DNA from 3 places in the Pseudonocardia sp. NPDC049635 genome. Region 1 is predicted to be linked to each of the others. Evidence: riboswitches for the same ligand, from Rfam matches in the RefSeq annotation. Region 1 holds a riboswitch; each other region holds the start of a gene.
What was found. A riboswitch is a leader RNA that binds a small molecule or an ion and turns the genes downstream of it on or off. The one in region 1 is predicted to bind cobalamin.

Region 1 (10,679 bases):
CGCGGGGGCCACCACGGTGTACGCATCCGCGGACGAACTGCGCACGGCTCTCCTCGGCTGAGGACCTCCTGGTCGGGTCGGGTTCGCGACCGGTAGACACACCGCCATGACCGTCGTCTCCCTGCACCGGTACCCGGTGAAATCCATGCTCGGCGAGAGCCTCGACCGGGCCCACGTGTCCGCACGCGGACTGCTCGGTGACCGGGCGCTGGCCGTGTACGACGTCGGGTCGGGCACCGTCGCCAGCGCCAAGGTGCCCCGCCTGTGGTCGGACCTGCTGGGCTTCTCCGCCCGGTTCGCCGCGGACCCGGAACCGGGCCGGCCGCTGCCCGCCGTCGAGATCCGGTTCCCGGACGGATCGATGCTGCGCTCCGACGACACCGGGATCGACACCGCGCTCTCCGCCGCGCTCGGCCGGGAGGTGCGGCTGATCGCCGAGCCGCCCGAGGGCAGCCAGTTCGAGGAGGTGTGGCCGGAGATCGAGGGCCTGCCCGTCGACCAGCTGGCCCCCGAGCAGCTGATCGCGGCCACCACGGCGCGGCACGAGGAGACCGGTGAGCGGGTCAGCCGGTTCGACGTCTCCGCGTTCGGCGCACCCGGCACCTTCTTCGACCTGTCGACGCTGCACGTGCTCACCGAGTCCACCCTGGACCGGCTGCGCGAGCTCGCCCCGGACGCCGACTTCGATCCCCGCCGGTACCGGCCCAACGTCGTCCTGCGCGGGGAGGACGCCGGGTTCGTCGAGAACGACTGGCCGGGCCGGGAGTCGCTGATCGGCGGGGCCCGGGTGCGGTACTCCTTCGCCACCATGCGGTGCGTGATGACCACGCTCGCCCAGCGGGACCTGGAGCGGGACCCGGAGACCCTGCGCACGATCGCGAAGCACAACCGGATCGAGATCCCGCAGGTCGGCGGGGTGTGGGCGTGCGCGGGGGTGTACGCCGACGTGGTGACCGACGGTGAGATCGCGGTCGGCGACGAGCACTCCGCTCCCGTCGCGGGCTGAGCTCGGTCCGCCGCCCCGAGGTGACCGGCCACGCCGACTGGTGTTCGCAGAGCGAACGATTGTACGTAAGTCGAACGAGCCGGTACTGTGCCGCCCGACGGAGGTGCGAGATGGACAAGGTGGTGGCATCGGCCACGGAGGCGGTCGCCGACATCGGCGACGGCGCGTCGCTGGCGGTCGGCGGGTTCGGCATGTCCGGGGTCCCGACGGTGCTGATCGCGGCCCTGCTGGAGCAGGGCGCGACGGACCTGGAGACGATCTCGAACAACCTCGGTGTCGACGGGTTCGGTCTGGGCACCCTGCTCGCCGCCGGCCGGATCCGGCGCACGATCGGCTCCTACGTCGGCAACAACAAGGAATTCGCTCGCCAGTACCTGGCCGGCGAGATCGAACTGGAGCTGACCCCGCAGGGCACCCTCGCCGAACGGTTGCGCGCCGGTGGCGCCGGGATCCCGGCGTTCTTCACTCCCGCCGGCGTCGGCACCCTGGTCGCCGAGGGCGGGCTGCCCTGGCGCTATGCGGCCGGCGGTTCGGTCGCGGTGATGTCACCGGCCAAGGAGGTCCGCGAGTTCGACGGCGTGCCCTACGTCCTCGAGCACGCCCTCACCCCCGACTTCGGGCTGGTCCACGCCTGGAAGGGCGACCGGCACGGCAACCTCGTCTACCGGCGCTCGGCCCGCAATTTCAACCCCGACGCGGCCGCCGCGGGCCGGATCACCATCGCCCAGGTCGAGCACCTGGTCGAGCCCGGTGACATCGACCCCGACCACGTCCACACCCCCGGCATCCACGTCCACCGCGTCGTGCACGTGCCCGACATCGAGAAGCCGGTCGAGTTCAGGACGGTGCGCGAGACATGAGCCTCACCCGCGACGAGATGGCCGCCCGCGTGGCACGCGAGCTGCCCGACGGCGCCTACGTCAATCTCGGCATCGGCATGCCCACCCTGGTCCCCGGGCACATCCCGGCCGGACGCACGGTCGTCCTGCACTCGGAGAACGGCATCCTCGGCGTCGGCCCCTACCCCGACGACGACCAGGTCGACCCCGACCTGATCAACGCCGGCAAGGAGACCGTCACCGTCAACCCCGGCGCCGCCTTCTTCGGCTCCTCCGACAGCTTCGGCCAGATCCGCGCCGGGAAACTCGACGTCGCCGTGCTCGGTGGGATGCAGGTCGCCGCCAACGGCGACCTCGCCAACTGGGCGATCCCCGGAAAGATGATCAAGGGAATGGGCGGCGCGATGGACCTCGTGCACGGCGCCCGGAGCGTGATCGTGATGATGGACCACGTCTCCCGCGACGGCACACCCAAGATCGTCGAGCGGTGCAGCCTGCCGCTCACCGGGCTGCGCTGCGTCACGAAGGTCGTCACCGACCTCGCCGTCATCGACATCACCACCGAGGGCCTCACCCTCGTCGAGACCGCCCCCGGCGTCACCGCCGACGAGGTGCGGGAGAAGACGGGGGCGCCCCTGCGCTGCTGACCGGTGCGGGGCTCCCCGGCCGCGGTTCAGCCCCGGTCCGCCCGCCGGCCCATCGTCACCGGCATGCTCGTCAGGCCGCGGACCAGCGTCGACTCACGATAGGTCAGCTCGTCCGGGGCGGCCGCGAGAGCCAGGTCCGGGCGGTCGGCGAACAGCCGCCCGATGGCCACCCGACCCTCCTGCCGGGCGAGCTGGGCGCCCAGGCAGAAGTGGATGCCGTGCCCGAAGAACACCCCGCCGGAGGCGTCCCGGGTGATGTCGAGCCGGTCGGGATCGGCCACCCAGTCACCGTCCCGGTTGGCTGCGGCCAGGCCGAGCATGACCATCTCACCGGCCGGGATCCTCACCCCGGAGTAGGTGACGTCCTCGGCGGTGAACCGGACCGGTGCCTGTGCGACGGGCGAGTCGAACCGCAGGAACTCCTCGACCGCCGAGCCGATCAGCGACGGGTCCTGGGCCAGCAGCGTCCGCTGGTCGGGGTGGGTGAGCAGGGCGAGCACGCCGTTGCCGATCAGGTTGACCGTCGTCTCATGCCCGGCGATGAGCAGCAGCATCGCCATCGCGACGAGCTCCTCCTGGGAGAGCCGGTCACCGTCCTCGTCGGAGACGGCCAGCAGCGACGAGAGCAGCGCGTCGTCCGGCTCGGTGCGCTTGCGCTCCAGCAGATCGGTCAGATAGGCGTGCAGCTTGCCCATCGCGGCGTTCTTGTCGTCGGCCGGCGACTCGTCGACGAGGATCGACGACCAGGCCGAGAAGTCGTCCCGATCCTCGGCGGGCACGCCGAGCAGCTCGCAGATCACCTGGACCGGGATCTGGAACGCGTAGTCCCGCATCAGGTCGACGGTGCCGTCCTCGGGCAGCCCGTCGAGCAGGCCCTCGGCGATCTCGGTGATCCGCGGCTCCAGCTCGTTCATCCGGCGCACGGTGAACGAGCGGCTGACCAGCTTGCGCAACCGGGTGTGATCCGGCGGGTCCATGAGCAGCATCATCGGTGTCGGTGCCGCGGGCATCCCGGCCCGCTGGTCCTCGGGCAGCGTGTAGCGCCAGTCCTTGGACAGGCGCGGGTCGACGAACGCCTCGCGGACGTCGGCGTAGCGGGTGAGCAGCCACATCGGCCCGTCCGGCAGCGCGAGCCTGCGCACCGGCTCCTCGGCCCGCAGCGCCGCGTAGGCGGGGTGCGGGTTCTGCCAGAAGGTGCCGGAGAACAGGTCGTGCTGCTCGGAGCCGGTGGTGGTCAGCGCCATGTCCCTCATCGTGCCACCGGCTGTAAGCGCGCGCTTACGCAGGCCGCAGGCGAGTGACCGAGCACACAGCAGGGTCGAGTGCGATGTCGGCGGGCGGCGCCGCTCCGATGATCACCGACGCGGCCAGCGCGGCCAACGCCGGTGCCGACTCGATACCGGACCCGCCCTGGCCGGCGACGAAGTGGAAGCCGGGACGGTCCGGCCACTGCCCCAGCACCGGGGCCCGGTCCGGGGCGAACGTCCGCAACCCGGCCCAGGCTCTCCGCACCGAGCGCAGACCCAGCGTGGTCACCTCGCCGACCCGGTCCAGCCCGAGCGCCACGTCCAGCTCGTCGGGCCGGGCGTCACCGGGCGCCTGCGGGGTCTCGTCGGCCGGCGAGACCAGCACCGTGTCGGCCTCCGGTTTGAGGTACCACCGCTCGGCGGCGTCCGCGATCAGCGGCAGCGGGGCGCCGCCCACCCGCAGCACCGACGGGTCCGGCACCGGGCAGGCCGCGATCGTCCGGCGCAACGGGGTGAACCCGACCCGGGGCACCCCGGCGAGCGCGGCGACCTCGTCGGCCCAGGAACCCGCCGCGTCGACGACGGCGGCGGCGAGCACCCGCTGCCCGGCCGCCGTCTCCACCAGCCAGCCGCCACCGTCGCGGGTGATCGCCGACACCCGGGCACCGCGCAGCACGGTGCCCCCGCGGGCCCGCAGACCGCGCCGGTAACCGTCGTGCAGGGCGATCGCGTCGACGTCGGCGGAACCGGCGGTCCAGGCCGCGGCACGCGGCGGGCGGCGCAACACCGGCGCGCGCCGCAGCGCCTCCGCCGGGTCCAGCGCGATCGGCGCGTTCGGCTCCCCGCGCTGCTCGTCGAGCATGGCGACGATCCCGGCCGCGCCCGCGTCGTCGTCACCGAGGTGCAGCACCGGCCTCGGGGACAACAGGGGCGGCGTGTCCAGCTCGGTCTGCAGGACGCGGAACCGCGGACCGGAGGCGTCGATCAACGCGCGGAACGGCCCGGAACCGTGCCCGGGGATGTAGGTCGCCGCCGACCGTGCGGTGGAGTGCACCGGCATGTCCGCCTCCGCCTCCAGGAGCACGACGCGGCCGTGCACGGCGAGCTCGTAGGCCACCGAGACCCCGGCGATCCCGCCGCCGACCACCACCAGATCCGTGTGCGATTCCACCGGCGCGACGGTAGCCGGGAAAAACCGGTGGCACGCCGGGCGGACGCTCCCTATCGTCCTCGTCATGCTGATCCGGTTCCTCTGAGCGGCCCGCGGAGCGACGCTCCGCGCACTCGCCGCAGGCCCGTGACCTCTCGTGCCACGCCGGCCCGGAACCGATGCCGCGCATCACCAGGCACGGCGTTCCCGATCCCGGCGTTGCTGATGCCACCGCCGCTGATCTCGGTCGTTGCTGATCTCGGTCGTTGCTGATCTCGGCGATCGCCGGTCCCGCTGCCACCGCACCCGGCGCTGCCGGACGAGCACTGCCGGGCCCGGCGTCGCTGATCCCGGTCCCCGGCCCGAGTTCCGTCACCGGCCCTGCCCTGTTCCTGCCCTGTCCCTGCCCTGTCCCTGTCCCTGTCCGACCGTCGTCCGGCCTCGAGCCGGACCCGTACCTGCCGGAGGCCCGTATGCCCGCCAACCCGCCCCGACCGGCCAGCACCGACCCGGCGCCGCAGCCCGCGAACCGCGCCGCACGCCGTGCCGCGAAACGCGGCCGCCCCGCGGAGGAGGGCGGCACCGGCCCCGCCGCCCCCCGCAACACCGGCCCGGCACCGCACGCGAAGCCCGCGCACGTCCGCACGGACTTCGCCGCCCGCCGCACCGGCTGATCCCGGGCTGATCACGGATCGGGCACCCGGACACCCGCTCGGCGAACGTCCGGGTTCCCGATCCGTGATCTCCCGTCGCGTGCGAGGCTGGACGCCGTGACCGTGACCGTGTGGTGGGCAGCCCCGACCGACCCCGGTGGGCGACCCGATCTCGTGGCACTGCTCGACGCGCACGAGCGCGAACGGATGTCGGCACTGCGCCGGGCCGAGGACCGGGCCCGGTACCTGGCCGCGCACGCGCTCGCCCGGCTCGTGCTGGCGACGCACCTGGACACCGATCCGGCCTCGATCGACATGGACCGCACCTGCCGCTGCGGGAAGCCGCACGGCAAGCCGCGCCTCGCCGGCCGTGGCGACGCGCCCGGTTTCTCGCTGACCCACTCCGGCGCACTGGTCGGGGTGGCGCTGGGCCCGGGACCGGTGGGCGTCGACGTCGAGCAGCATCGGGAGCTGTCCGGGTTGGACGGGCTCGCCCGGCACGCCCTCTCCCCGGCCGAACGTGAGCACGGGATCCCGGGGCCGTCCGCGTTCCTGGTCACCTGGACCCGCAAGGAGGCCCTGCTCAAGGCCACCGGTGACGGGCTGTCGGCCCCGATGGACGCGATCACGCTGTCCGCCCCGGACGGCCCGGCCCGCGTCCTGCACTGGCCCGGCACCACCGGGTCCTGGTGGCTCGCCGACGTCGACACCCCGCACCCGGACCATCCCGGGGCCGTCGCCGGGGCCGGGCCGGTCGTGCCGCCGATCACGGTCGCGGACGGTGACGCCGTCCTGTCGGTGGTCCGGGGCACCATGGGCAGGTGAGCTCGCCGGACCGGCCGGGCGCGGCCGCAGCGCGCTGGGTGCTGCACCTGGACATGGATGCGTTCTTCGCCTCCGTCGAGCAGCTGACCCGGCCCACGCTGGCCGACCGGCCGGTGCTGGTCGGCGGGGCCGGGCCGCGCGGTGTCGTCGCGGGCGCCAGCTACCAGGCACGGGTGTTCGGGGCGCGCTCGGCGATGCCGATGGGACAGGCCCGGCGGCGCTGCCCGCACGCCACCGTGCTGCCTCCCCGCTTCGGGCTGTACAAGGCGATCTCGGAGGAGGTGATGGGGGTGCTCGCCGAGTTCTCGCCGGTGCTCGAACCGGTCTCGGTGGACGAGGCGTTCATCGAACCTCCCGGGCTGGCCGGTGCCGCCCCGGAGGCCGTGCAGGACTTCGGGGCCCGGCTGCGCGCGGCGGTCCGGGAGCGGACCGGGCTGCCCGCATCGGTCGGCGCCGGGTCCGGCAAGCAGATCGCCAAGATCGCCTCCGAGCTGGCGAAGCCGGACGGTCTGCGGGTCGTGCCGCACGCCGACCAGCAGGCCGTGCTCGATCCGCTGCCGGTGCGCTCGCTGTGGGGCATCGGTCCGGTGTCCGGCGAGGCGCTGCGCCGGATCGGGATCGAGACGATCGGCCAGCTCGCCGCGATGGACGGTCGCGAGGTCACCGGGGTGCTCGGCTCGGCGATGGGCACCGAACTGCACCGGCTGGCCCGCGGGATCGACGACCGCCCGGTCGCCCCGCGCGGCGCGGCTAAGCAGATCAGCGCGGAGACGACGTTCGACACCGACCTGACCGCGATGTCCGCGGTGCACGCCGCCGTCGAGTCGATCTGCGTCGCCGTGCACCGCAGGCTGGTCGCCGACGGCCGCGCCGCACGCACCGTGACGGTCAAGGCCCGCACCGGGGACTTCGTGACCCACACCCGCTCGGAGACGACACCGTTCCCCAGCCGCGACCTGTCGACGCTCGTCGCGGTGGCCCGCCGGCTCGCCGACACCGCGGTGGGCGAGGGCGGCGTGCGGCTGCTCGGGGTGTCGGTGTCGGGGTTCGGCGACGAACCACCGCTGGCGCTGTTCGACGCGGTGCCCTCGGCCCAGGGGTGGCGGGCGGCGCCCGCGGGCTCGGGCGGCGGCGAGCCGGCCGGCAGTGACCCGGTCGCCGCAGTCCCGATCGTCGGGCGGCCGGACACCGAGGGCCGGGGGCACGTCAGCGCACCGGTGGCCGTCGAAGCGGCCGCGGGCGTCCCGGCAGCGGACCTGCCGGTGCACCGGGAGCAGGCCGCCGACCGCCCCTGGCGGGCGGGGGACGACGTCGACCACCCCGATCACGGGCACGGCTGGGTACAGGGTGCCGGGCACGGCCGGGTCACCGTCCGCTTCGAGACGGCGCTGACCGGGCCGGGACGAACCTGCACCTTCGACGCCGCCGACCCGCAGCTGTCCCGCGCCGATCCGCTCCGGAGCTGGCGACCGGCCGGCTGAGACACCGGGACGAGCGTCAGCCGATCAGCGGACTGCGGTGCGGCGGGGCGACCCGGGTGCCCGCAGTGAGCCGGACGTCGATACCGGGTGCTGTGCGGGCCAGACCGTCGAGCACCGCGACCAGCGCGACGTCAGCGGCCGGGTCGCCGGCCACCAGCAGCACCCCGCTGCCGGTGGGCTCGCCTGCCGCCCACCCGGTGAGCCGGGAGACGGCGTCGGGCGGGGAGATCCGCTCCACCCGCCACGCCTCCGCGTAGAACAGGGCCACCGACTCGGGGCCGCCCGGGAAGGCGAAGACGGTGTCCGCCTCCATGATCAGGTCCTCGCCGCCGGAGCCGACCGAGGCTCCGTCCGGCCCGGTGCCGAGTACGACCAGGACCGGGCACGCGCCGACGCTCATCGCTCTGTCCTCCTCGAGGGTCCGCGCCCTCAACAGTGGGAACTCCTGCGACGACGGACAGTCTCCTGGCTCCCGGATCATCGCGCTCCCCCGCCTTCCCACCCTCATCGGGCAGTGGCTGCGGGTGGGGAGCGCTCCCCGGTGACAGTGGCGGGACCGCGCCGGAATCACACCGGCTTCCTGCACCGTCGTCGGGGTCAGCCCATCACGTGCCGGTCGGAGGGTCAACAACGGGGGCCGGTGACGCCCGCCCGGCGGCACGGTCCCGTCACGGCCCGACGGGCGCCTCCAGCCCCGCGACCGGGCCGATCACCACGATCGCGGGCGGGCTGACGTCCTGCTCGGCCGCGACCCGGCCGGCCGTCTCCAGGGTCGCGCGCACCGTCCGCTGGATCCGGGTGGTGCCGTCCTGCACGATCAGCACCGGGGTCTGCGGGTCGCGGCCGTGCTCGACGAGGACCTCGGCGAACCGGCCGAGCCGCTCCACCGCCATCATCAGCACGATCGTGCCGGTCATCCGGCCGAGCGCGGTCCAGTCGGTGAGACTGCGCGGGTCCTCCGGGGCGACGTGCCCGGAGACGACGACGATCTCGTGTGCCACCCCCCGGTGGGTGACCGGCGTCCCGGCGACGGCGGGCGCGGCGAACGCGCTGGTGATGCCGGGGACGACGGTGACCGGCACCCCCGCGGCGGCGCAGGCCTGGACCTCCTCGAACCCGCGCCCGTAGACGAACGGGTCGCCGCCCTTGAGACGCACCACGAACTTCCCGGCCCTGGCGTGCTCCACCAGCAGCTCGTTGATCTTCTCCTGGGCCATGGCACGGCCGTAGGGGATCTTCGAGGCGTCGATGACCTCGACGTCGGGCGGGAGCTCGTCCATCAGGTCCCGGGGCCCCAGCCGGTCGGTGACGACGACCTGCGCCCTGGACAGCAGCCGCCGCCCGCGGACCGTGATCAGCTCCGGGTCACCGGGGCCGCCGCCGACCAGCGCGACACCCGGCTGCGGCGGCTCGGCGTTCTCGTCGACGACGCCGGACTGCAGCGCTTCGACCAGCGCCGTCCGGACCGCGGCCGAGCGGCGGTGCGCACCGCGGGCCAGCACACCGACGGTCAACCCGTCGTGCTCACCGGTCGCGGGGGTGACGGCGGTGCCCCGGGAGCCGTCGTCGGCGCGGACGCAGAACACCCGGCCCCGCTCGGCCTCCGCGACGACGGCCTCGTTCACCGCCGCGTCGTCGGTCGCAGCGATCACGTACCAGGCGCCGGCGAGATCACCCTCGGCGTAGCGGCGGCCGGTCCAGGTGATCTCACCGGCGGTGACCATGCCCTCGACGGCCGGGGTGACCTCGGGGGACACCACCTCGACCAGCGCTCCGGCGGCGATCAGCCGGGTGACCCGGCGCTGGGCGACCTGGCCCCCGCCGACCACGACGACACGCCGGCCGGACAGGTCCAGACCGACCAGGTACTGCTCGTTCTGCGCGCTCAACGACGATCCTCTCCCGGGCGCGGCGTGCCCTTCCTCGCGCTCCGTGCCGGTTCCGGCCCTGCGGACCGGGCCGGCGAACCCCCGGCTCCCGTTCGGCGGCGGCGGTCGAGGATAACGACCGGCGCGCCCCGGCAGACCGCGCCGAGGCCAACCCCACACCCGGGCCGCTGCCGGGCGCTCACGGGGCCGCTGCCCGCGCCACCGCGACGGTCACGCCGCGCCCGGCGGTCTTGGGCACCACCAGCACGGCCCCGGGGCCCGCCGCCAGGAGCGCCGCGGCCTCGGCGACCGAGGGCGTCCCGGTGGCGGCGGCGACCCGGTCGCTCGGCGCCGGCACCACCACCCCGGCGAGTCGCCCGGCCGGGTACCCGCGCGGGATCCGCGGTGCGACGGCCTGCAACAGGCCGGGCTCGCCCGCCCGCCGGTCCAGCGTCGCGACCACCGCCCGGGCCAGGTCGAGGTCGTGCTCGCCGGCCACCCGGCGCAGGAGCTCCACCAGGGCCGCGGCGGGCACCCCGGGCCGCAGCCCGACCCCGACGGCCGTCACCGGTCGCGCGGCGACGGACCCGCCGCGAGCACCCGGGCCGCTGGTCGTGCGAGGTCGACCAGGCGCGCGACGACGTCCGGGTTCCCCGCCGGATGGGTGTGCAGGAACGACGCGTGCACCCCGGCCACGACGTGTCCCTCCGGCTCCCCACCGCGCCACGCCCAGGCCGGCGCGGCACCGGCCCGCGGCGTGACCGCGCAGCGGTGGAACTCGTGTGCCCCCACCCGGGAGCCGGGTGGGAACAGCGGCGACGCCGACACCGCGACCGCCTCCCGGTAGCCCAGGGTCAGGCGGTCGGTCATCGCGGCCGAGGCGTCGAGCACGCCGCACATCGGGATCCCGTCGAGGTCCCGGCACAGGTAGAGCAGCCCGCCGCACTCGGCGTGCACCGGCGC
Region 2 (10,679 bases), on a different contig from region 1:
ACCGCGATGCCGGTCACGAACTCGACGACCGCCGAGCTGATCCGGGCGTTGCCGGCGTCCATCTGCTGGGCCTTCTCGACGTGACCGCGCATCATCCAGGCGTAGGCGGCCACGTAGAACGGGATCGGTGCCAGGGCGAGCAGCGCGAGCCGCCAGTCCAGCCAGGCCAGGTAGCCGAGCCCGGCGACCGGCAGCACCCAGGCCCCGACCCACTCGACCGGGTGGTGGGCGACGATCTGGTGCAGCTCGTGCACGTCGTCCTGGGCGGACTTGCGGACCACACCCGACGAGCGCTCGGAGAACCAGCCCAGCGGCACCCGGCCCAGGTGGGCGACCATCCGGCGGCGCAGGATCGCCTGCAGCCGCACGTCGGCGAAGTGGGTCAGGGCCAGCGCCACACCGGTGAGCAGCCCCCGGGCCCCGAGCCCGCCGACGATCAGCCAGACCGCGCCGAGCACGGCGCCGGAGTCGGGCGGGCCGGGCTCCAGGAGCGTGCCGGCCAGCCAGGCCAGCGCCACGAACGGCACCAGCCCGGCCGCCGCACCGACGGCGGACAGCACCTGGGCGAACCGGATCGTGCCGCGCACGGGGCGGAGCAGCTCGGCCAGCGCGGCCGCCTCGGCGCGGGCACGGACGCGTGGGTCCGGCGGTGCCTCGGCCGCCGGGACGGCCTGGGTCCGCTCGTCGGTGGTCGTGGTCACGGGGTCTCCAGGATCGGGCGCAGGGTCTCGAGCAGCGCCGGCACCGACGCCGGGTTGGGGGTGAGCAGCGCGAACGCGCCCACCGTGATCGCCCACCGTCGCAGCCGCACGGGCCCACCCCCTTAAATTAGGTGAACCTAGCTATCAGTGAATAGCGTTCGCAATCCCTCCTGACGTACGGTCCCCGGGTGTCGATCACACCGCGGCCCCGCCCCGGGAACCGGCCGGGCCCCAAGCCCCGTCTGACCCGGGAGGAGATCGTGGAGGCGGCCGTCGAGGTCGGCGTCGACCGGCTGTCGGTCGCGGCCGTCGCGGACCGGCTCGGTGTCGCGCCCGGGACCCTCTACCGCTACGTCGAGAGCCTCGACGAGATCGCCGCGTCGGCGGTCGAGCTGGTGTTCGCCCGCACCCCGCTGCCCTCGGCGGACCGGGGCTGGCGGCCGTTCCTGGAGGACGAGGCGGCACTCGCGTTCGACCTGTTGACGCGCTACTCGGGGCTGATCCAGGATCTCGGCGCCGACCTCGCGACGGTGTCCGGTGACCGGCTGCGGCAGATCGTCACGATCCTGTGCGAGGCGGGGTTCAGCCCGGCGACCGCGGTCCGGGTCGCCGACGCGGTGCTCGACACGGTCGCCGACGGCGCCACCCAGACCCGGTTCGTGCGGGGACCCGACCGCGGGCCCGGTGACCTGTCCGAGGCCGCGCTCGCCTACCTGGCGACCCTCGACGAACCGGTCCGCGGCGAGGTGCTCGCGATCATGCGGGACCCCCGCGGGCACGTCCTGGACAAGGTCGCCCTGGTGCTCGACGGCGTCGAGCACCGCCGGGCCGCCGGACGGGACGGTTACGCCGGCATCAGCTGAGCGGCCCTGCGGCGTTGCGGTCGCCGTCCGGGTCGAGCAGATCCGGCTCGGGTGCCGCTCGGCCCCGCCAGGCCTCCAGCACCGCCGGGTCGGCACCGGTGTGCGCGAGCACCCGCAGCGCCACGGCCTGCGCGGCGCGACCGGGCGGGTCCGCCGGACGCCCCCCGGGTGCCCGGCCGGCGGCGACCGCCCGGACCACCTGCGCGGTGATCTCGCGCTGGGCCGGATCCCCGAACCGGGCCAGCAGCCGATCGAAGGCGGCGAGCCGCCCCGGGTCGAACGGCCGGCGGCCACCGGTCAGGTCGGTCAGCGGGTGCGCCGGGTAGAGGTGCGCGCACGGCAGGTACCCGACCGGCACCGGGACGGTCGCGGCGTGCGTCCGCCCGGCCCGCAGGACGGCCGGCAGGAGATGGGTGTGCGGGCCGTCCGGCGACCGCCCGTCCGGGGGCGGGATCGCCGCGTACACCTCGACCCGGCCGACGGCGGTGACGAACACCCGGTGCGGCCCGGCCGCCACCAGCGCCGCGGTCAGGTCACCGTCCAGCGGCCGCCCCTCGGCGGCCCGCAGGACCTCCAGCAACCCCGGGTCACGGGTGCGCACGCAGGCGTCCACCGTGGGGGTGCCGAGGCCCAGGTCGACCAGCACCGCGTCCCGGTCCTCGGCGCGCAGTGCGCCGGCGTCCGGGCCGAGGACGGTGATCGTCGCCCGGCCGGACCGCCGGGCCGCGGCGACGGGCAGGCACAGCGCGACGGCGTGGTTCCAGTGGTCGTCCGGGCCGACCGGGGTGCGGTAGGCCAGCGGCCGGAGGCCGGGCAGCGGATCGACCCGGATCCCGCCACGGCCGGTGACGACGGCACCGGGCCCGGTCGTGACCGGCTCCCCCGGGAGCCGGACGAACTCCGCGATCGCACCCGGCGCGCCCATGCTCCAGCCCGCGTCCGGATCGTCCAGGTACCCGGTCAGCAACTCCCGGACGGCGTCCATGCCCCGACCTCCCGTCATCGGTGTGCCACCGCGCGCCGCCCGACCCGGCGCGGCCGGGAATCACGGCCGGCACGCGCGTCACCGGATCGACCCCGACCGTCCGACAGTGCCACACCGGGGGACCCCCGCGGCGCGCACCGCGACAGCCGGTCCGGTGCGACGCCGCGGGAGCGCACCGGCCTCAGCCGGTGATCTGCGCCCGGACCCGGCGGGCCGCCGCGACCAGGTTGGTCAGTGCCGCGACGGTCTCCGGCTCACCGCGGGTCTTCAGCCCGCAGTCCGGGTTCGCCCAGAGCCGGTCCGGGCCGATGTAGCGCAGCGCGGTGGTCAGCTGGGCGGCGAACTCGTCGGCGTCCGGCACCTCGGGCGAGTGCACGTCGTACACACCGGGACCCAGGCCGCGCGGGATGCCCGGACCCAGGTCGGCGAGCACCTCCATCCGGGACCGGGCCGCCTCGACGGTGGTGACGTCGGCGTCCAGGCCGTCGATCGCCCCGACCACCTCACCGAACTCCGAGTAGCACAGGTGGGTGTGGATCTGCGTGCTGTCCGCGACCCCGCCGACCGACATCCGGAACGCGTCGATCGCCCACTCCAGGTAACCGGCGCGGTCCCGCTCGCGCAGCGGCAGCAGCTCGCGCAGCGCCGGCTCGTCCACCTGGATGATCCGGATCCCGGCGGCCTCCAGGTCGAGCACCTCGTCCCGCAGCGCCAGCCCGACCTGCCGGGCAGTCTCCCCGAGCGGCTGGTCGTCCCGCACGAACGACCAGGCGAGGATCGTCACCGGTCCGGTCAGCATGCCCTTGACCGGTCTGTCCGAGAGCGACTGCGCGTAGGTGGCCCACTCGACGGTGATCGGGGCGGGCCGCGACACGTCCGAGTGCAGGATCGGCGGCCGCACGCACCGCGAGCCGTAGGACTGCACCCACCCGAACTCGGTGGTCGCGAACCCGTCCAGGTTCTCGGCGAAGTACTGGACCATGTCGTTGCGCTCGGGTTCGCCGTGCACGAGCACGTCCAGCCCGATGTCCTCCTGGAGCCGGACCACCCGGGCGACCTCCCGGCGCATCCGCCCGGTGTACTCGGCCTCGTCGATCCGCCCGGCCCGGTGGGCGGCGCGGTCCCGGCGGATCTCGGCGGTCTGCGGGAACGAGCCGATCGTGGTGGCCGGCACGTCCGGCAGACCCAGCGCCTCGCGCTGCACCTTCGCCCGCACGTCACCCGGGCCGCGCCGGTAGTGGTCGGAGCCCAGTGCCTCCAGTCGGGCCCGGACGCTCCCGTCGCGGCGGGCGGCCGCCGCGACCCGCTCCCGGGTCGCCTTCGCGGCGTCGAACTCCGCGGCCACGGCCGACCGGCCCTCGCGCAGCGCGCGGCCGAGCAGCACCACCTCGTCGACCTTCTGCCGGGCAAACGCCAGCTTGTCGACGACGTCGGCGGGCAGCGCCGTCTCCACCGACAGGTCGTAGGGCACGTGCAGCAGCGAGCAGGAGGTCGAGATCTCCACCCGGCCCGCGACGCCGGCCAGCCGCGCCGCGGTCACCAGTGCGGCGTCCAGGTCGGTGCGCCACACGTTGCGGCCGTCGACGACACCGGCCAGCACCAGCTTCCCGCCGATCCCCCCGACATCGTCGATCCCGTCCAGGTCGGACGCGCCGGCGACCAGGTCGAGGGCCAGTCCCTCGACCGCCGTGGAGGCGAGCACCGGCAGCGCCGGGCCGAGCTCACCGAAGTAGGAAGCGACCAGGATCTTCGGCCGCCGTGGCGCGGCCGCGAGCCGGTCGTAGGCCTTGCGCAGCGCCGCGACCTCCTCCGCGGTGCGGTCGGCGGCGAAGGCCGGCTCGTCGAGCTGGACCCACTCGGCACCCGCGTCGGCCAGCTCGGCCAGCAGGTCCCGGTAGACCTCCACCAGCGGGCCGAGCAGGTCCAGCGGCCGGAACCCCCCGGGTGCACCCTCGGCGGGCTTGGACAGCAGCAGGAACGTCACCGGGCCGACCAGCACCGGACGGGTGACGACACCGGAGCGCAGTGCCTCCCGGAACTCCTCCGACGCCTTGCGCGATCCCGGCGCGAGCCGGGTTCCCGGGCCGACCTCCGGGACGAGGTAGTGGTAGTTCGTGTCGAACCACTTGGTCATCTCGCACGCCGGAGCACCGGAGCGGCCGCGAGCCATCGCGAACATCCGCTCCAGCGGGTCGGCGACGCCGGCGAAACGCTCCGGGACGGCGCCGACGGCCAGCGCGGTGTCCAGGACGTGGTCGTAGAACGAGAACGTGTTGCCGGGGACCCGGCCCAGTCCCGCGTCGCGCAGCGTGGTCCAGGTGTCGCGGCGCAGCCCGGCCGCCACCTCGTGCAGCGCCGAGGCGTCGGACCGGCCGGCCCAGAACGCCTCGGTCGCGCGCTTCAGCTCCCGGTCCGGCCCGATCCTGGGGTAGCCCAGGACGGTACTGCCGGTACTGGACACGGACCTCGTCATCTCACAGCCCTCTCTCCTCGCGAGTGCGGTGGAGGACCCGTCACCGCCGGGGAGGGCACGACGGCACGTTCCGGGGCATGTCCACACCGGACGCCCGGTGGCGCCGGCGGGCACGGTGCGCACCCGGTCGTCCGCTGGGCCCTCCCGCGAGGCCACGGATCCGCGCACGCCGGTCGGCGCACGCACCGGCGGCAGGTATTCGGACTCGTGGGCGTCGCGCTCTCCCCTACCGGCCGTCGCTTCCCGGGATCGCTCCCAGTGCTCGTGACGGCTTTCGTTCCCACTCACCGCTGCGGGGCAGTCCCGGACTCGCACCGGGTTCCCTGTTGACCCGTGACGCTCCCGCTGGAGGCGTCACGAACCGTCGGCGGACCGACCATAACCCACCGGGAACGGTTCCCGGACTATTGCCTTTTACTCACAGTTGCCATAGTTTGGCGACACGCTCGCCCTGCTCGGGCCTTGAGCGTCCTAGCCCTGCCCCCTCCGTTCAGAGGGGTTTCCTGCCTGGTCTGCCGACCGGTAATCCCGGTCATCCCTGTGCGCGCGCCCACAGCGCTCCTAACGTGCGGCTCGACCCACCCGCCTGCCTCAGAAAGGGCTGACATGCAGGTAGACGAGCTGCTCAAGCCGTTCCCCATCAAGGAGTTCCACCCGTTCCCCCGAGCGCTGATGGGTCCCGGCTCGCACGAGCTGATCGGTCCGGAGGCCCTGAAGATGGGCTTCAAGAAGACCCTGGTCATGACGTCCGGCCTGCGCGGGACCGACATCGTCCACAAGATCGTCGAGTCGATGAAGTACCACGGGCTCGAGGTCGTCGTGTACGACCAGGTCGAGTCGAACCCCAAGGACTACAACGTCATGGACGCGGTGGGCCTCTACCAGCAGAACAAGTGCGACTCGTTCGTCTCCATCGGTGGCGGCTCCTCGCACGACGCCTGCAAGGGCGCACGGGTCTCGGTCGCCCACGACGGCCGCAACGTCAACGAGTTCGAAGGCTTCAACAAGTCCGAGAACCCGGCGAACCCGCCGCACATCGCGGTCTCCACGACGGCCGGCACCGGCTCCGAGACGTCCTGGGCCTACGTGATCACCGACACCACCACGGACCCGGACAACCCGCACAAGTACGTGGCGTTCGACGACGCCTCGGTCACCTCGCTGGCCATCGACGACCCGGTCCTCTACTACGACTGCCCGATCGACTACACCGCCCAGTGCGGTTTCGACGTGCTCGCCCACGCCTCCGAGCCCTACGTGTCGCGGCTGAACTTCCAGCCCTCGCTGGGCAACGCGCTGCACGCGGTCAAGCTGACCGCGCAGAACCTGCGCGCCGCCGTGTGGAACGGCCAGGACCTCGCCGGCCGTGAGGGCATGATGTACGCGCAGTACATCGCCGCCCAGGCGTTCAACTCCGGCGGGCTCGGGATCATCCACTCCATCTCGCACGCGGTGTCGGCGTTCTACGACACCCACCACGGCCTGAACAACGCCATCGCGCTGCCCCGGGTGTGGGCGTTCAACATGCCGGTCGCCTACGAGCGGTTCGCCGACATCGCGGAGGCGATGGGCGTCGACACGCGCGGCATGACCAAGCCGCAGGCCGCCGACGCCGCGCTCGCCGCGGCCATCCGGCTGCTGCGCGACGTGGGCATCCCGGAGCGCTTCGCCGACGTCAAGCAGGACACCTACTCCAAGAACCGCCTCGGTGTCGGCCCGACGAAGTTCTACGAGAACGCGCCGACCATCATCGGTGACGCCGCGGACGTCGACCGCATCACCAACCACGTCCTGGGTGACGCCTGCACCCCGGGCAACCCGAAAGAGTGCACCTTCGAGACGGTCCGCCCGGTCGTCGAGCACTCCGTGAACGGCGACCTGGACGACCTGCTCACCTGATCGTCCGTTCCGCCCGTCCCGTTCGCGCCAGCGGGCCCACTCCGTGCGAGGTCGTACTCGCCACGGGTGGGCCCGTCGGCTGCGCGGCCCGCCGCACCCGGCACCGGTGCGGCCCCTCGAAGGAGAGCCCCAGCGTGACCCCCGTTCCCGGCTCCGCCGGCGTTGAGAGCCCCACGCCGACCACGGCACCGTTCGAGTCCGTCGACCACGTCGTGGAGACCCTGCGCGAGCAGGGTTACATCGCCGACACCCGGCTCGCGACCACGGTCTTCCTGCTCACCCGGCTGGACAAGCCGCTGTTGCTGGAGGGCCCCGCCGGCGTCGGCAAGACCGAGCTGGCGAAGATGCTCGCGCTCGCCACCGGACGACGCCTGCTGCGCCTGCAGTGCTACGAGGGCCAGGACGAGACCAAGGCCCTCTACGAGTGGGACTACGGCAAGCAGCTCATGTACACCCAGATCCTGCGCGAGAAGATCGGGCAGGTCGTCGAGGACGCCCCGGATCTCGCCTCGGCCGTCGACCGGATCGGGTCGCAGGAGAGCGTCTTCTTCTCCGAGCGGTTCCTGGCGCCGCGCCCGCTGCTCGAGGCCATCCGCTCGGAACAGCCCTGCGTGCTGCTGATCGACGAGGTCGACCGAGCCGACGAGGCCCTCGAGGCGGTGCTGCTGGAGACCCTGGGCGAGTACCAGATCTCGGTGCCCGAGGTCGGGACGTTCGTCGCCAAGCACCGTCCCTACGTCCTGCTGACCTCGAACAACACCCGGGACCTCGCGGCCGCGCTGAAGCGCCGCTGCCTGCACCTGTTCCTCGACTACCCCTCGGCGCAGCGGGAGCTGGAGATCGTGCGGTCGAAGAAGACCGGGCTCGCCGACCAGCTGGCCGAGGAGCTCGTGGGGGTGGTGCGCGGGCTGCGCGAGCTGGAGCTGCGCAAGGCTCCCTCGATCTCGGAGACGATCGACTGGGCGCGCACCCTCGCCGTCCTGGGGGTCGAGGAGCTCAGCCCGCAGGTCCTGTCGGACACCGTCTCGGTCGTCGTGAAGTACGACAAGGACGTCCGCAAGGCGCTCGACGCGATCCCGCACCTGGTCGACCCGAACACCGTGGTCGAGGAGCACGGGCACGGGCACGGTCATGGGCACGGGCACGGGCACGGCCACGGACACGGGCACGAGGCGGACCACTCGCACGACACCGACCGGCCGCGCGGCACCGGTGGCCCCGGCGGACCGGACGACGGCGACGTCGACGGTCGTGCGCTCCGCGCCGCCAAGGACCGGCCCGGCAGGCACGCCGACGGTTACGGCAACAAGGCCGCTGCCGGGCGGGCCGCACCGCCGCTGCGGAGCGTGACCCCCGGCCAGGGGGCCCGGTCGTTCGGCGCCCGCAAGCGTCCGCTCTGAGGGCCGCGACGTGGAAGCGAGCATCCACCGCTTCGTCCGGCTCCTGCGGATCCGGGCGGTGCGCATCTCGGTGTCCGAGGCCCTGGACGCGATGGCCTGCGCCGCCCAGCCCGGGGTGCTGTCCGACCGGACCGTGCTGAAGGAGGCGCTGCGGGTCGCGCTGGTCAAGGACCGCCGCGACGAGGCCACCTTCGACGAGGTCTTCGACCTGTTCTTCTCCCTGGTCAAGGTGGGTGAGCAGGACACCGGTCACGGGCACGGCCATGGCCACGGCGACATGACCGACGACGCACCGCTGGACAGCTTCACGCTCTCCGAGGAGCCGTCGGAGACCCCGCAGGAGGGCCACGACCACGGCGCCCCGGCCGACATCCGGGACTACTTCGACCCGGAGGACCTGGCCGAGCAGTACAACCTGCACCAGGAGGCCAACAAGATCGACATGGCGTCGATGACCGACGAGATCGTGCTGTCCAAGGAGCAGGCCGGCGACATCACCGACGGGCAGCGGGTGCAGATCGAGACCGACCGGTTCTCCGGCGGTGGCCTGCCGGGCGACATCTCGCAGGCCCAGGGGACCAAGGTCGACGCCGATCTCTCGGTCGCCCAGCAGGACGCGCTGCTGGGCTGGCTGAGCTCCGAGGAGGATCGGCTCTCCGCGGAGGAGGCCGGCACGGAGGACGATGCCGCGGCGCTGCGGCGCAGGCTCGCCGGGGTGCTGGAGAACCTGCCCGAGCTGCTCAAGGCGCACCTGGAGAAGCTGCTGGAGATCGAGCAGCGGATCGTCGAGGGGCACGACGACACCGAACGCGCCGCCGAGGTCGACCGGGCCTCCGAGCGCGAGCGCATGCAGCTGGAGGACTCGCTGCGCCGGCTCGCCAAGTCCCTGCACGGCGCGCTCACCCACCGGCGCCGGGTGTCGCCGCGCGGCCGGATCGACTCGGCCAGGACGATGCGCCGCAACATGCGCTACGACGGGGTGCCGTTCGCCCCGGTCACGGTGGCCCGGCAGGAGGACAAACCGCGACTGGTGGTGCTGGCCGACGTCTCGCTGTCGGTCCGGGCCACCGCACGGTTCACCCTGCACCTGGTGCACGGCCTGCAGGACCTGTTCGGTCAGGTGCGCTCGTTCGCGTTCGTGGCCGACCTGGTCGAGGTCACCGACCTGTTCGCCGACCACCCGGTCGAGCACGCCCTCGGGTTGATCTTCGGCGGTGACCAGCTCGACGTCGACGCGAACTCGGACTACGGGCTCGCCTTCGGGCAGTTCCTGGAGGACCACGGGTCGGCAGTCACCCGGCGGACCACGGTGCTGGTGCTCGGCGACGGGCGGGGCAACGGCAACGACCCGAACACCGAGGCGTTCGTCGAGATCACCCGCCGCGCCCGGGAGACGATCTGGCTCACCCCCGAGCCGCGCTACTCGTGGGGGCTGGGCCGGTGCGACCTGCCTGTCTACGCCGAGTTCTGCGACCGGGTCCGGGTGGTCCGGGACCTGGCCGGGCTGGAGACGACGACCAACGAGATGGCCGGTGAGCTCATCGGTCGCTGAGCACGTCCCCACCGGGCCGAGGCTAGGCCGTTCGACCGAATCGTCATCACGTTCCGTTCCCGCGGAGGTACAGTCGGTCGCATCCCTCGTGAAGGAGAGTCCGGCGATGCGTGACCGTGGGCTCGTGGTCCGCCTGCTCGCGCGGATGTGCACCGCGATGTGGGGTTACATGCCGGGGGTGATCCCGGCGATGGTGGCCACCATGGGCGACGGGCCCGCGCTGCGCTGGTTCGCGCTCAACTTCCCACGTTTCCTCGTGACGCTGCGGGTGCTCGGGCCGGTCCGGACCCATCTGGCCGGGCTCACCATCTCCCTCGCCAACGGTTGCGTCTACTGCGCCTACGGCCGGGCGCACGCCCTCGAACTGATCTGGCTGCGCGACCACGGACGGCTGTTCCCGCTGGACGCGCGCACTCTGGAGAGCTGGAACGGCCTGACCCGGCACGAGATCGCCGTCCGGCTCCGCGCGGTGCTGGAGGAGGCGGGGCTGCACGCCGAGGTGATCTGGGTCGACCGCACCCTCGCCCTGGTCGAGGGTCTCCCGCCGATCGACGCGACCGAACGCCGGATCGCGCACCTGTGCCGGATGGTCGGCACCATGAACGCGATCGCGGTCACCGCGGGCACCGTTCCCGACGGCGCGCACGACCCGGTCAACAAGGACACCGCGCTGAAGGCCCGGCTCGTCGCCGCCCAGGGCGCCGGGGCCTGAGCCCGCTCGCCCCGGCGGTCGGCGCGGTCGCGCCCGCGGTCCGGGAGGTGCTCGCGCACGCGATACCGCTCACCTCGTGAGCGGATTCCGGATA
Region 3 (9,236 bases), on a different contig from region 1:
GGCCGGCCTGGTCGCCGTCGTCGTCCTGGCCGGGACGGCGACGGCGGTCGCGGGCCCGGTCGCCTTCGTCGGTCTGGTCGCACCGCACGCCGCCCGGTTGCTGGTCGGGACGGCGCACCGGTGGGTGCTGCCGACCTCGGCGCTGCTGTGTGCGGCGGTGGTGCTGTTCGCCGACGTCGCGGGCCGGGTGGTGATCGCGCCGGAGGAGGTCCAGATCGGGGTGACGGCGGCGTTGCTGGGCGGCCCGGTCTTCCTCCACCTGGTTCGGACACGGAAGGTGGCGACGCTGTGACTCGTGACCGGACCGTGACTCGCGACCGGACCGGAAGCCGCGACGGTCTGGTGGGCGGGGCAGGGTTCGTTGTCGTCCGCCGCGGTCCGCTCTCGGTCCGGTTCGGGATGCGCGGGCTGGTGCTCGGCACGCTCACCTGGCTGGGCGCGCTCCTGGTGGCGCTGTGCGCGACGACGGTGGGCGAGTACGCGATGCCGCTCACGACGGTGCTCGACACGATCGCCGGGAACGGCACCCTGATCACTTACGACGTCGTGGTGAACGGGCGCATCCCACGCGCACTGACCGGGGTGCTGGTCGGCGCCGCGTTCGGGGTCGCGGGTGGGGTGCTGCAGCGCATTGCGCACAACCCGCTGGTCAGCCCGGACGTCATCGGCATCAACGCGGGCGCGTCCGCCGGTGCGGTGCTGATGATCATCGGATTCGGCGCGTCGGCGGCCTGGGTGACCGGCGGCGCGCTGGCCGGGGCCGCGGTGGCCGCCGTCACGGTCTACGCGGTCGCCTACCGGAACGGGTTCTCCGGCTACCGGCTGGTGCTCGTGGGCATCGGGGTCGCGGCGATCCTCAGCGCGGCGGCGACGTTCCTGCTCAGCCGGGCCGACGTCAACGCCGCCTACCAGGCCGCGGTCTGGCTGGTCGGCAGCCTCTCCGGCCGCTCGTGGCCGGACGTCGTACCGGTTGCGCTCGGGATGTGCCTGCTGCTGCCGCCGATGCTCGGGTTGACCCGGCGGTTGCAGGTCCTCGAGCTCGGTGACGACCTGGCCCGGGCGCTGTCCCCGCGGGTGGACCGGACCCGGGGGGTGCTGCTGACCGGCGCGGTCGGGCTGTCCGCGCTGGCCACCGCGTCCGCCGGGCCGATCGGTTTCGTGGCGCTGGTGGCGCCGCAGATCGTCCGCCGGGTGCTGCGCGAACGCAGCCCCGGACTGCTGGCCTGCGCCGGGACCGGTGCGCTGACGGTGGTGACCGCGGATCTCCTGGCCCGCACCGTCTTCGCGCCGCGCGAGCTCCCGGTCGGGGTGCTCACGGCGCTCGTCGGGGCACCCGTTCTCATCGCACTGCTGGTGCGCGGCAACCGGATCGGAGCGAGCGGATGACCCTGACCTGCCAGGACCTGAGCCTGGGCTACACGGCCGGGGACCCGGTGGTCCACGGGCAGAGCGTGCAGATCCCGGACGGGGCGATCACCGTGGTCGTCGGGCCGAACGCCTGCGGCAAGTCGACCCTGCTGCGTGGGCTCGCCGGCCTGATGCGCCCGCAGGCCGGCCGGGTCCTGCTCGACGGCACCGAGCTGACCCGGCTTCCGGCGACCGAGCTCGCCCGCCGGGTGGGCGTGCTGCCGCAGCAGCCGACCGCACCGGACGGCATCACCGTCGCCGATCTGGTCGGGCGCGGGCGGCATCCGCACCAGCGCTGGTTCCGGCAGTGGTCCACCGGCGACGAGGAGGCCGTCACCGCCGCGCTGGCCGCGACCGGGCTGACCGATCTGGCGGACCGTCCGGTGGCCGAGCTGTCCGGCGGGCAGCGCCAGCGGGCGTGGATCGCGCTGGTGCTGGCCCAGGGCCCGGAGACGATGCTGCTCGACGAGCCGACCACGTTCCTCGATCTCGCCCACCAGCTCGACGTCCTGGAGCTGCTGCGCGCGGTCAACGACGAACAGGGCCGGACCGTGGTGATGGTGCTGCACGACCTGGAGCTGGCCGCCCGCTACGCGCACCACCTGATCGCGATGTCCGGCGGTCGGATCGTCGCCGAGGGCGCCCCGTCCGAGGTGGTCACCGAGGAGCTGGTGTCGTCGGTGTTCGGGGTGGACGCGCTGGTGACGTCCGACCCGCTGACCGGAACCCCGCTGGTGTTGCCCAGGCCACGCAGGTGACGTGCTTCACCGGATACTTGAGCAGGTGTTCATGTATCAATCGTCTCCATGAAGATCGACGGATCCGCCCGCCGGGCGACGCTGACGCGGCGGGCGCTGCTGCGCGGTGCGGCCGGTCTGGCCGGCGCGGTCGCGCTGGGCGGGTGCGCGAGCGCCACGGAACCGGTGTCACCGGCCGCCGGCCCGCCCCGGACCGGTGGCCGGTTGCGGGTCGCGCTGGCCGGGCAGTCGCCGTCGGCGGACGTGCTGGACCCGCACGTCGCAGGATCGGCCGCGGCCGGTGCGATCGCCAGGAACGTCTGGGACCGGCTCGTCGCCTCCGTCCTCGCCCCGCAACAGTGCCCCCGAGCTCGGGCACGTGCACACCAGACTCACCGACGTCATCGACGAGCCGACGCGCGCCGATCTGCGACGAGAAGCTCTTTCCCTTCGGCCCGACGCCGTCGACGGCCACTCCACCACCCCCGGCTTCTCCATCGAACGTGGCTCTGTGACCAGCGGTTTCGGGGGCTTCTGCTACGCCGACCCGGGACCGGCCCTGCTCTCCTGGCACTGGACCGGGCCGCTGGCCCGCCACATCACCGAAACGACCGGGGCCACGGTCGTACCGACCGGGGTCGTCTACAACTACCACCGCGACGGGGACGGGAGCCCGCTGCACAACGACCCCTTCGCCACCGAACTCGTCGTGCTCACCCTGCTCGACGGCCCCGTCGAGCCCCTCCTGCTCCATCCCGATCTTGCAGACGCCCCGCTCGTGGAGGTCGGTGCACTGTCCGAGCGGACCGGCGGGCACCCCACCGGCGGGATCCCGTTCGACATCAGACCGACCCCGCTGCTGATGTCCGGCCAGGCGATCCCGCACCACCGCCACCCCGCGAGCCGCGATACGGAGGTTGTCGTGGCTGCACAGTTCTTCGGCGTCCTGGCGTCACTTACCAGCGGGACAGCCCGCTGGAGAGACTCTGCAGCTCGTGGCGTGCCGGGCTCGGCGCGGCAACTCAGCCGGTGAAGATCTCTGTGCGCAGGTCGGCGAGGACCTGCTCGGCGGCAGGAACCGACGCCCCGAGTCCCCAGGCGTCGCCGAACACGAACACCCGCTCGCCGCGCACGGCGTCGAGGTCCTGCCACAGGGGCGAGCGCTCCAGCTCGGCGAGCGGGCTCGCCCCGAGCGCGGAGTCGGAGTCCTGCTGCTGGTAAGCGACGATCGCGTCGGCCTCGAGCACGGAGACCTCCTCCAGGGAGATCGAGTTGAGTGCGGACTGGATGTCCCCGTCCGTGCACTCCGAACGCTGCCCGTCGGGCTGCCGAACACCAGCCGAGGCCAGCACCTCCCCGATCCACGTGCAACCGTAGGAATAGTAGAGCGGCGCCCCCTGATAGACGTCGACCCTGCTCAGGGTGCGCTCCGCGCCGCCCGCCATCACCTGCGTTCTGGTCTTGTCCGCCTCTGCGGCGAGGCCGGCCAGTTGCTCCTCCACCTCGGATTCCCGACCGACGGTGGCGCCGATCAGGCGGATGTCATCGGCCCACCCGGAATGGTAGAAGGAGAAGCCGACGCCCACGGTCGGCGCGATCTGCTCCAGCTGCGCCAGGACCGGCTCGAGCATCGGTGCCGTCCCGATGATCAGGTCCGGTTGCAGCGCGGCCACTTGCTCGAGGTCGATCTCCTGCATGGTGCCGACCAGTTCGATCCCGGCGGTGTCGGACTCGTCGAGGTAGTCCGGGAAGGGATCCCCGGAGGGGTACACGCGCAGCGCACCCGCCACGGGGACCTCGAGCTCCAACAGCGTGGGCAGCACGGTCACCGAGTCGAGAGTGACGATCCGCTGCGGGTCCTGCGGCACGCACGCCGAACCCAACTCATGGGCGACGGTCCGACACTCCTGTGCCGTCGTCGCGTCCCCGGCCGTGCCGCAGGACACCGCCGCCAGTGCGGTGACAAGCAGAACGACGGTCGAACCGATCCGAGCCATGGACACCCTCCGTAGTTGTGAGGGAACCTTAGATCAACTGTCGAGATGTTCAATTATGCCGGGTGAGCGACGACGCGGGCCCCTGGCTGCCGTCGTCGGGTCGGTCGCGCTGCACGCGGCCCGGTTGCTGTCGGGCCGGCGCACCGGTGGGTGCTGCAGGCCGCGCAGGATCAGTCCCACTCCAGGGAGCCGCCGGTGCGGTACTCGGTCACCCGGGTCTCGAAGAAGTTCTTCTCCTTCCGCAGGTCCATCGCCTCACTCATCCACGGGAACGGGTTCTCGACCTTCCCGAACAGCGGCGCGATCCCGATCTGCTCGGCGCGGCGGTCGGTGATGAATCGCAGGTACTGCTCGCAGGACTCGGCGGTCAGGCCGAGCATCCCGCGCGGCATGGTGTCGCGGGCGTAGGCGACCTCCAGCTCGCAGGCCTCGTGCAGCATGCCGCGGATCTCGTCGACGAACTCCGGCGTCCACAGGTGCGGGTTCTCGATCTTGATCTGGTTGATGCAGTCGATGCCGAAGTTCAGGTGGATGGACTCGTCGCGCAGGATGTACTGGTACTGCTCGGCGATGCCGATCATCTTGTTGCGCCGCCCGAGGGCCAGGATCTGGGCGAACCCGGTGTAGAACCACATGCCCTCGAACACCACGTAGAAGGCGATCAGGTCGCGCAGGAAGGCCCGGTCGGCTTCCGGGGTGCCGGTCCGGAAGCTCGGGTCGGAGAGCGCCTGGGTGTAGTGCAGCGCCCAGGTGTCCTTGTCGGTGATCGAGGGGACCTGGCGGTAGGCGTTGAACAGCTCTCCCTCGTCGAGGCCCAGCGAGTCGCAGACGTACTGGAAGGTGTGCGTGTGCACGGCCTCCTCGAACGACTGGCGCAGCAGGTACTGGCGGCACTCCGGGTTGGTGAGATGTCGGTAGACGGCGAGCACGATGTTGTTCGCGACCAGCGACTCCGCAGTGGCGAAGAAGCCCAGGTTGCGGGTCAGCATCAGGCGCTCGTCGTCGGTGAGTCCGCCCGGCGTGCGCCACAGTGCGATGTCGGCCTGCATGGCGACCTCGGTCGGCATCCAGTGGTTGGCGCAGCCGGCCAGGTACTTCTCCCATGCCCAGTGGTACTTCATCGGGAGCAGCTGGTTGACGTCCGTCCGGGCGTTGATCATGCGCTTGTCGTCGGCGTGGACCGGTGCGGCGCCGCGCTCGATCTCGCCGAGTCCGGTCGCGTCGGGGGCCGGGACGGTGTTCTCGGCGGTGGTCGAAGGAGTCACTGGCAGGCCTCGCAGTCGGGGTCGTCGATCGAGCAGGCGACGGCCGGGTCGAGATCGAGCTCCATGCCGTCGGTGGCCGGGTCGGTGGTCGGCGGCGTGCCGTTCACCGGCACGGCGGGCGCGGTCCCGTTCGGCGGGACCGCGGGTGTGCTGCCGGGCACCGGGTCGCCGACGGCCGGTCCGGTGGCAGTCCGGCCGTCGGCCGTGCCGGTCGGGACGCCGGTGAGCCGTCCGTCGGTGCCCTTCAGGGTGGACTTCTCCACCGCGGTCGCGGCTCGGGTCCGCAGGTAGTAGGTGGTCTTGAGACCGCTGCGCCAGGCCAGCCGGTACAGCTCGTCGAGCTTGCGGCCGCTGGGGCCGGCCAGATAGAGGTTCAACGACTGTGCCTGGTCGAGCCACTTCTGCCGGCGCGACGCGGCCGCGATCAGCCAGCGCGGCTCGATCTCGAACGCCGTCGCGTACAGCTCCTTGAGATCGGCGGGCACCCGGTCGATCTCGGCCAGCGACCCGTCGAAGTACTTCAGGTCGGCGACCATCACCTCGTCCCACAGGCCGCGCTCCTTGAGGTCGCGGACCAGGTGTGGGTTCACCACGGTGAACTCGCCCGACATGTTGGACTTCACGTACAGGTTCAGGTGGATCGGCTCGATCGACTGGGCGACCCCGCAGATGTTCGAGATCGTCGCGGTCGGGGCGATCGCCAGCACGTTGGAGTTGCGCATGCCTTGGCTGCGGACCTTCGAGCGCAGGCCGTCCCAGTCGAGGGTGGTCGACCGGTCGACGTCCAGCTCGCCCTCCTCGCGGGCCGTGGCCAGCAGCTCCAGCGAGTCGATCGGCAGGATGCCCCGGCTCCACAGCGAGCCCTCGAAGCTGGCGTAGCGCCCGCGCTCGGTCACCAGGTCGGACGACGCCGAGATCGCGTGATAGCTCAGCGCCTCCGCGCTGCGGTCGGCGAACTCGACCGCGGCGTCGCTGCCCGGCGCGATCCGCTGCAGGAACAGCGCGTCGGCGAAACCCATCATCCCCAGGCCGATCGGGCGGTGCCGCAGGTTCGACCGGCGGGCCTCCGGGATCGTGTAGAAGTTGATGTCCACGACGTTGTCCAGCATCCGGACGGCCGTGGTCACCGTGCGGCGGAGCTTGTCGGTGTCGAGTGCGGCATCGTTCCCCGTCCCGACGATGTGCGCGGCCAGGTTCACCGAGCCGAGATTGCAGACCGCGACCTCACCGTCCGGGCCGGCCTTCGTGTTCAGCGTGATCTCGGTGCACAGGTTCGACGAGTGCACCACCCCTGAGTGCTGCTGCGGGCTGCGCAGGTTGCACGGGTCCTTGAAGGTGATCCACGGATGCCCGGTCTCGAACAGCATGGTCAGCATCCGCCGCCACAGGTCGACCGCGCGCACGGTCCGGTACACCCGGATCTCACCCCGTCGGGCCGCCGCCTCGTACTCGCGGTACCGCTGCGTGAACGCGGTGCCGTAGAGGTCGTGCAGGTCGGGGACCTCGTCCGGGGAGAACAGGGTCCACTCCGCGTCCGCCTGCACCCGGCGCAGGAACTCGTCCGGCACCCAGTTCGCGGTGTTCATGTCGTGCGTGCGCCGCCGGTCGTCACCGGTGTTCTTGCGCAGGTCGAGGAACTCCTCGACGTCGACGTGCCAGGTCTCCAGGTACGCGCAGGCGGCGCCCTTGCGCTTACCGCCCTGGTTGACCGCGACCGCGGTGTCACCGGCGATCTTGAGGAACGGCACGACACCCTGCGAGACACCGTTGGTGCCGCGGATGTGCGCGCCGAGCCCGCGCACCGGCGTCCAGTCGTTGCCCAGGCCACCGGAGTACTTGGCGAGCAGCGCGTTGTTGCGGTAACCGCCGAAGATCGAGTCCAGGTCGTCGTCGACGGTGGTCAGGAAGCACGACGACAGCTGCGGCCTGGTCGTGCCCGAGTTGAACAGGGTGGGCGTGGAGGCCATGAAGTCGAAGCTCGACAGCAGCTCGTAGAACTCGACGGCCCGCGCCTCACGGTCGACCTCCCGGATCGCCAGGCCCATCGCGACCCGCAGGAAGAACGCCTGCGGCAGCTCGAAGCGGACGCCGCGCTCGTGCAGGAAGTAGCGGTCGTACAGGGTCTGCAGGCCGAGGAAGCCGATCTCGGTGTCCCGCTCCGGCCGGATCGCCGCGGTGACCCGGTCCAGGTCGAACGTGGCGAGCTCCGGGTCGACGAGCCCGATGTCGATCGCACGGCGCAGGTAGTCCCTGGTGTAGGAGGCGTAGCGCTGCGCCATCGTGGCCTGGTCGGGCGTCTCCCGGGTCCCGGACAGGTGCGACACGGCCTCGGCGCGCAGCCGGTCGAGCAGCAGCCGCGACGCCACCAGCGAGTAGTTCGGCTCCTGCTCGACGAGGGTGCGGGCGGCCATCACCAGCGCCTGGGACAGCTCGTCGGCGGTGATGCCGTCGTAGACGGTGCGGTCCAGCTCGGCGAGTACCGGCTCCTGCGACACGTCCTCGATGCCGTCGCACGCCTCGGCGAGCACGGTCTCGACGCGGTCGCGGTCGAGCGGGACCCGGCTGCCGTCCGGCCCGACGACATGCACGGTCGGTGCCGGTGGGGCGGCGGGTCCGGTGCTGCGGGCCTGCGCCTGCTGTTCCCGGTAGAGCACGTACGCACGGGCGATTTTGTGGTGCTCACCGCGCATCAGAGCCAGCTCGACCTGGTCCTGGATCTGCTCGACGTGCACGGCCGGGGCAGGGTGCCGGTGCAACGCGCCGACGACCTGCTCGGTCAGCTCGGCGACGAGATGATGCACCCGCGACGACGCGGCCGTGGACGGGCCCTCGACGGCGAGGAACGCCTTCGCCATCGCCACCGAGATCTTGCTCGGGTCGAACTCCGTCTCGGTACCGTCACGCCGGATCACCCGCAGACCGGGCGGAGCGGCGTCGTGCGTCGATGCAGGGGGAGCGGTGCTTGCGGTCACGGGTCTCTCCTCGCGAGTCGCCGTCGGCCCGTGGCCCGCGCGAGGAGGCGACGACGGACCCGGCCCGCCGCGCCCTGGCGCCCTCCCGCGAGGCCCCGGAGCTGTGCACACCGGCGGCGTGCACCCCGGTGGCAGGTCTTCGGACTCACGGGCGTCCTGCTCGTCCCTACTGGCCGTCGCTTCCCGGGATCGCTCCCAGTGCTTGTTGACGGCGGTCGTTCCCGTTCACCGCTGCGGGGCAGTCCCGGAATCGCACCGGGTTCCCTCTTGCCTCACCGACCCGAGCGGGCCGGTGAACCACCAGTGCTGCGGACACTACATCTTGGGTTGGAGTCCATTCGATACCCCTAGGGGTCCGGATTGCGGCCTCTTCATGACTCGCTGTGAACGTCGCTGTTCCCAGGCGTGCCGGTGGCCGAACCCGTCGCACACGTCACTCCGACGGGTGCACGGCCCGACTTGCGCCGGGACGAACCGGACGCGACGGAGGCTGTCCGGCTGCCGCGGCACGGCTATCCGCCGGTCCGGCACCCCGTACGGATGAGTTGCCGGGCGCAATGGTGCGGGGTCTGCCACGCTCGGCCGTGGTGACGGTCACCGTCGAAAGGAGTGGACATGAGCCATGACGTGCTGGAGGCAGCGGGCGTCACGACCCCGCCTGCCGTCCTCGAGACACTGCACGACGCCGAACGGGCGAGCACGGCGTGCGCGTCGGCGATGGTCGCCGCCGGTGGCATGGAACGCGAGATCCTGCTCGCGCTGGACTGTGCGGACCTGTGTTCGGCCGCCGCACGGGTGCTGGGACGGCGGCACGGGGACGAGGCCGTCGTCCGGGCCGCGGTGGACGCCGCGATGCTC

Region 2: another riboswitch for cobalamin. It lies ahead of metE (5-methyltetrahydropteroyltriglutamate--homocysteine S-methyltransferase); the one in region 1 lies ahead of AB0J24_RS16440 (hypothetical protein).
Region 3: another riboswitch for cobalamin. It lies ahead of AB0J24_RS09055 (ribonucleoside-diphosphate reductase subunit alpha); the one in region 1 lies ahead of AB0J24_RS16440 (hypothetical protein).

Annotation. Positions count from the first base shown of each region.
Region 1 covers NZ_JBFAON010000012.1:110,394-121,072, reverse strand. The annotation lists gene AB0J24_RS16485 (HAD hydrolase-like protein) at 1-61, shown strand, start outside; gene AB0J24_RS16480 (MOSC N-terminal beta barrel domain-containing protein) at 107-1,006, shown strand; gene AB0J24_RS16475 (CoA transferase subunit A) at 1,117-1,866, shown strand; gene AB0J24_RS16470 (3-oxoacid CoA-transferase subunit B) at 1,863-2,492, shown strand; gene AB0J24_RS16465 (cytochrome P450) at 2,519-3,736, opposite strand; gene AB0J24_RS16460 (FAD-dependent oxidoreductase) at 3,771-4,910, opposite strand; gene AB0J24_RS16455 (hypothetical protein) at 5,363-5,563, shown strand; gene AB0J24_RS16450 (4'-phosphopantetheinyl transferase superfamily protein) at 5,660-6,367, shown strand; gene AB0J24_RS16445 (DNA polymerase IV) at 6,364-7,848, shown strand; gene AB0J24_RS16440 (hypothetical protein) at 7,865-8,248, opposite strand; cobalamin riboswitch at 8,286-8,470, opposite strand; gene cobA (uroporphyrinogen-III C-methyltransferase) at 8,517-9,737, opposite strand; gene AB0J24_RS16430 (cobalamin biosynthesis protein) at 9,916-10,284, opposite strand; gene AB0J24_RS16425 (cobyrinate a,c-diamide synthase) at 10,281-10,679, opposite strand, start outside.
Region 2 covers NZ_JBFAON010000005.1:138,942-149,620, reverse strand. The annotation lists gene AB0J24_RS09005 (ABC transporter ATP-binding protein) at 1-701, opposite strand, end outside; gene AB0J24_RS09000 (TetR family transcriptional regulator) at 890-1,564, shown strand; gene AB0J24_RS08995 (hypothetical protein) at 1,557-2,549, opposite strand; gene metE (5-methyltetrahydropteroyltriglutamate--homocysteine S-methyltransferase) at 2,731-5,022, opposite strand; cobalamin riboswitch at 5,195-5,403, opposite strand; gene mdo (NDMA-dependent methanol dehydrogenase) at 5,629-6,921, shown strand; gene AB0J24_RS08980 (MoxR family ATPase) at 7,056-8,321, shown strand; gene AB0J24_RS08975 (VWA domain-containing protein) at 8,332-9,873, shown strand; gene AB0J24_RS08970 (hypothetical protein) at 9,980-10,585, shown strand.
Region 3 covers NZ_JBFAON010000005.1:155,232-164,467, forward strand. The annotation lists gene AB0J24_RS09025 (iron ABC transporter permease) at 1-292, shown strand, start outside; gene AB0J24_RS09030 (iron chelate uptake ABC transporter family permease subunit) at 289-1,386, shown strand; gene AB0J24_RS09035 (ABC transporter ATP-binding protein) at 1,383-2,165, shown strand; gene AB0J24_RS09040 (hypothetical protein) at 2,656-3,177, shown strand; gene AB0J24_RS09045 (ABC transporter substrate-binding protein) at 3,167-4,141, opposite strand; gene AB0J24_RS09050 (ribonucleotide-diphosphate reductase subunit beta) at 4,312-5,406, opposite strand; gene AB0J24_RS09055 (ribonucleoside-diphosphate reductase subunit alpha) at 5,403-8,378, opposite strand; cobalamin riboswitch at 8,491-8,695, opposite strand; gene AB0J24_RS09060 (hypothetical protein) at 8,994-9,236, shown strand, end outside.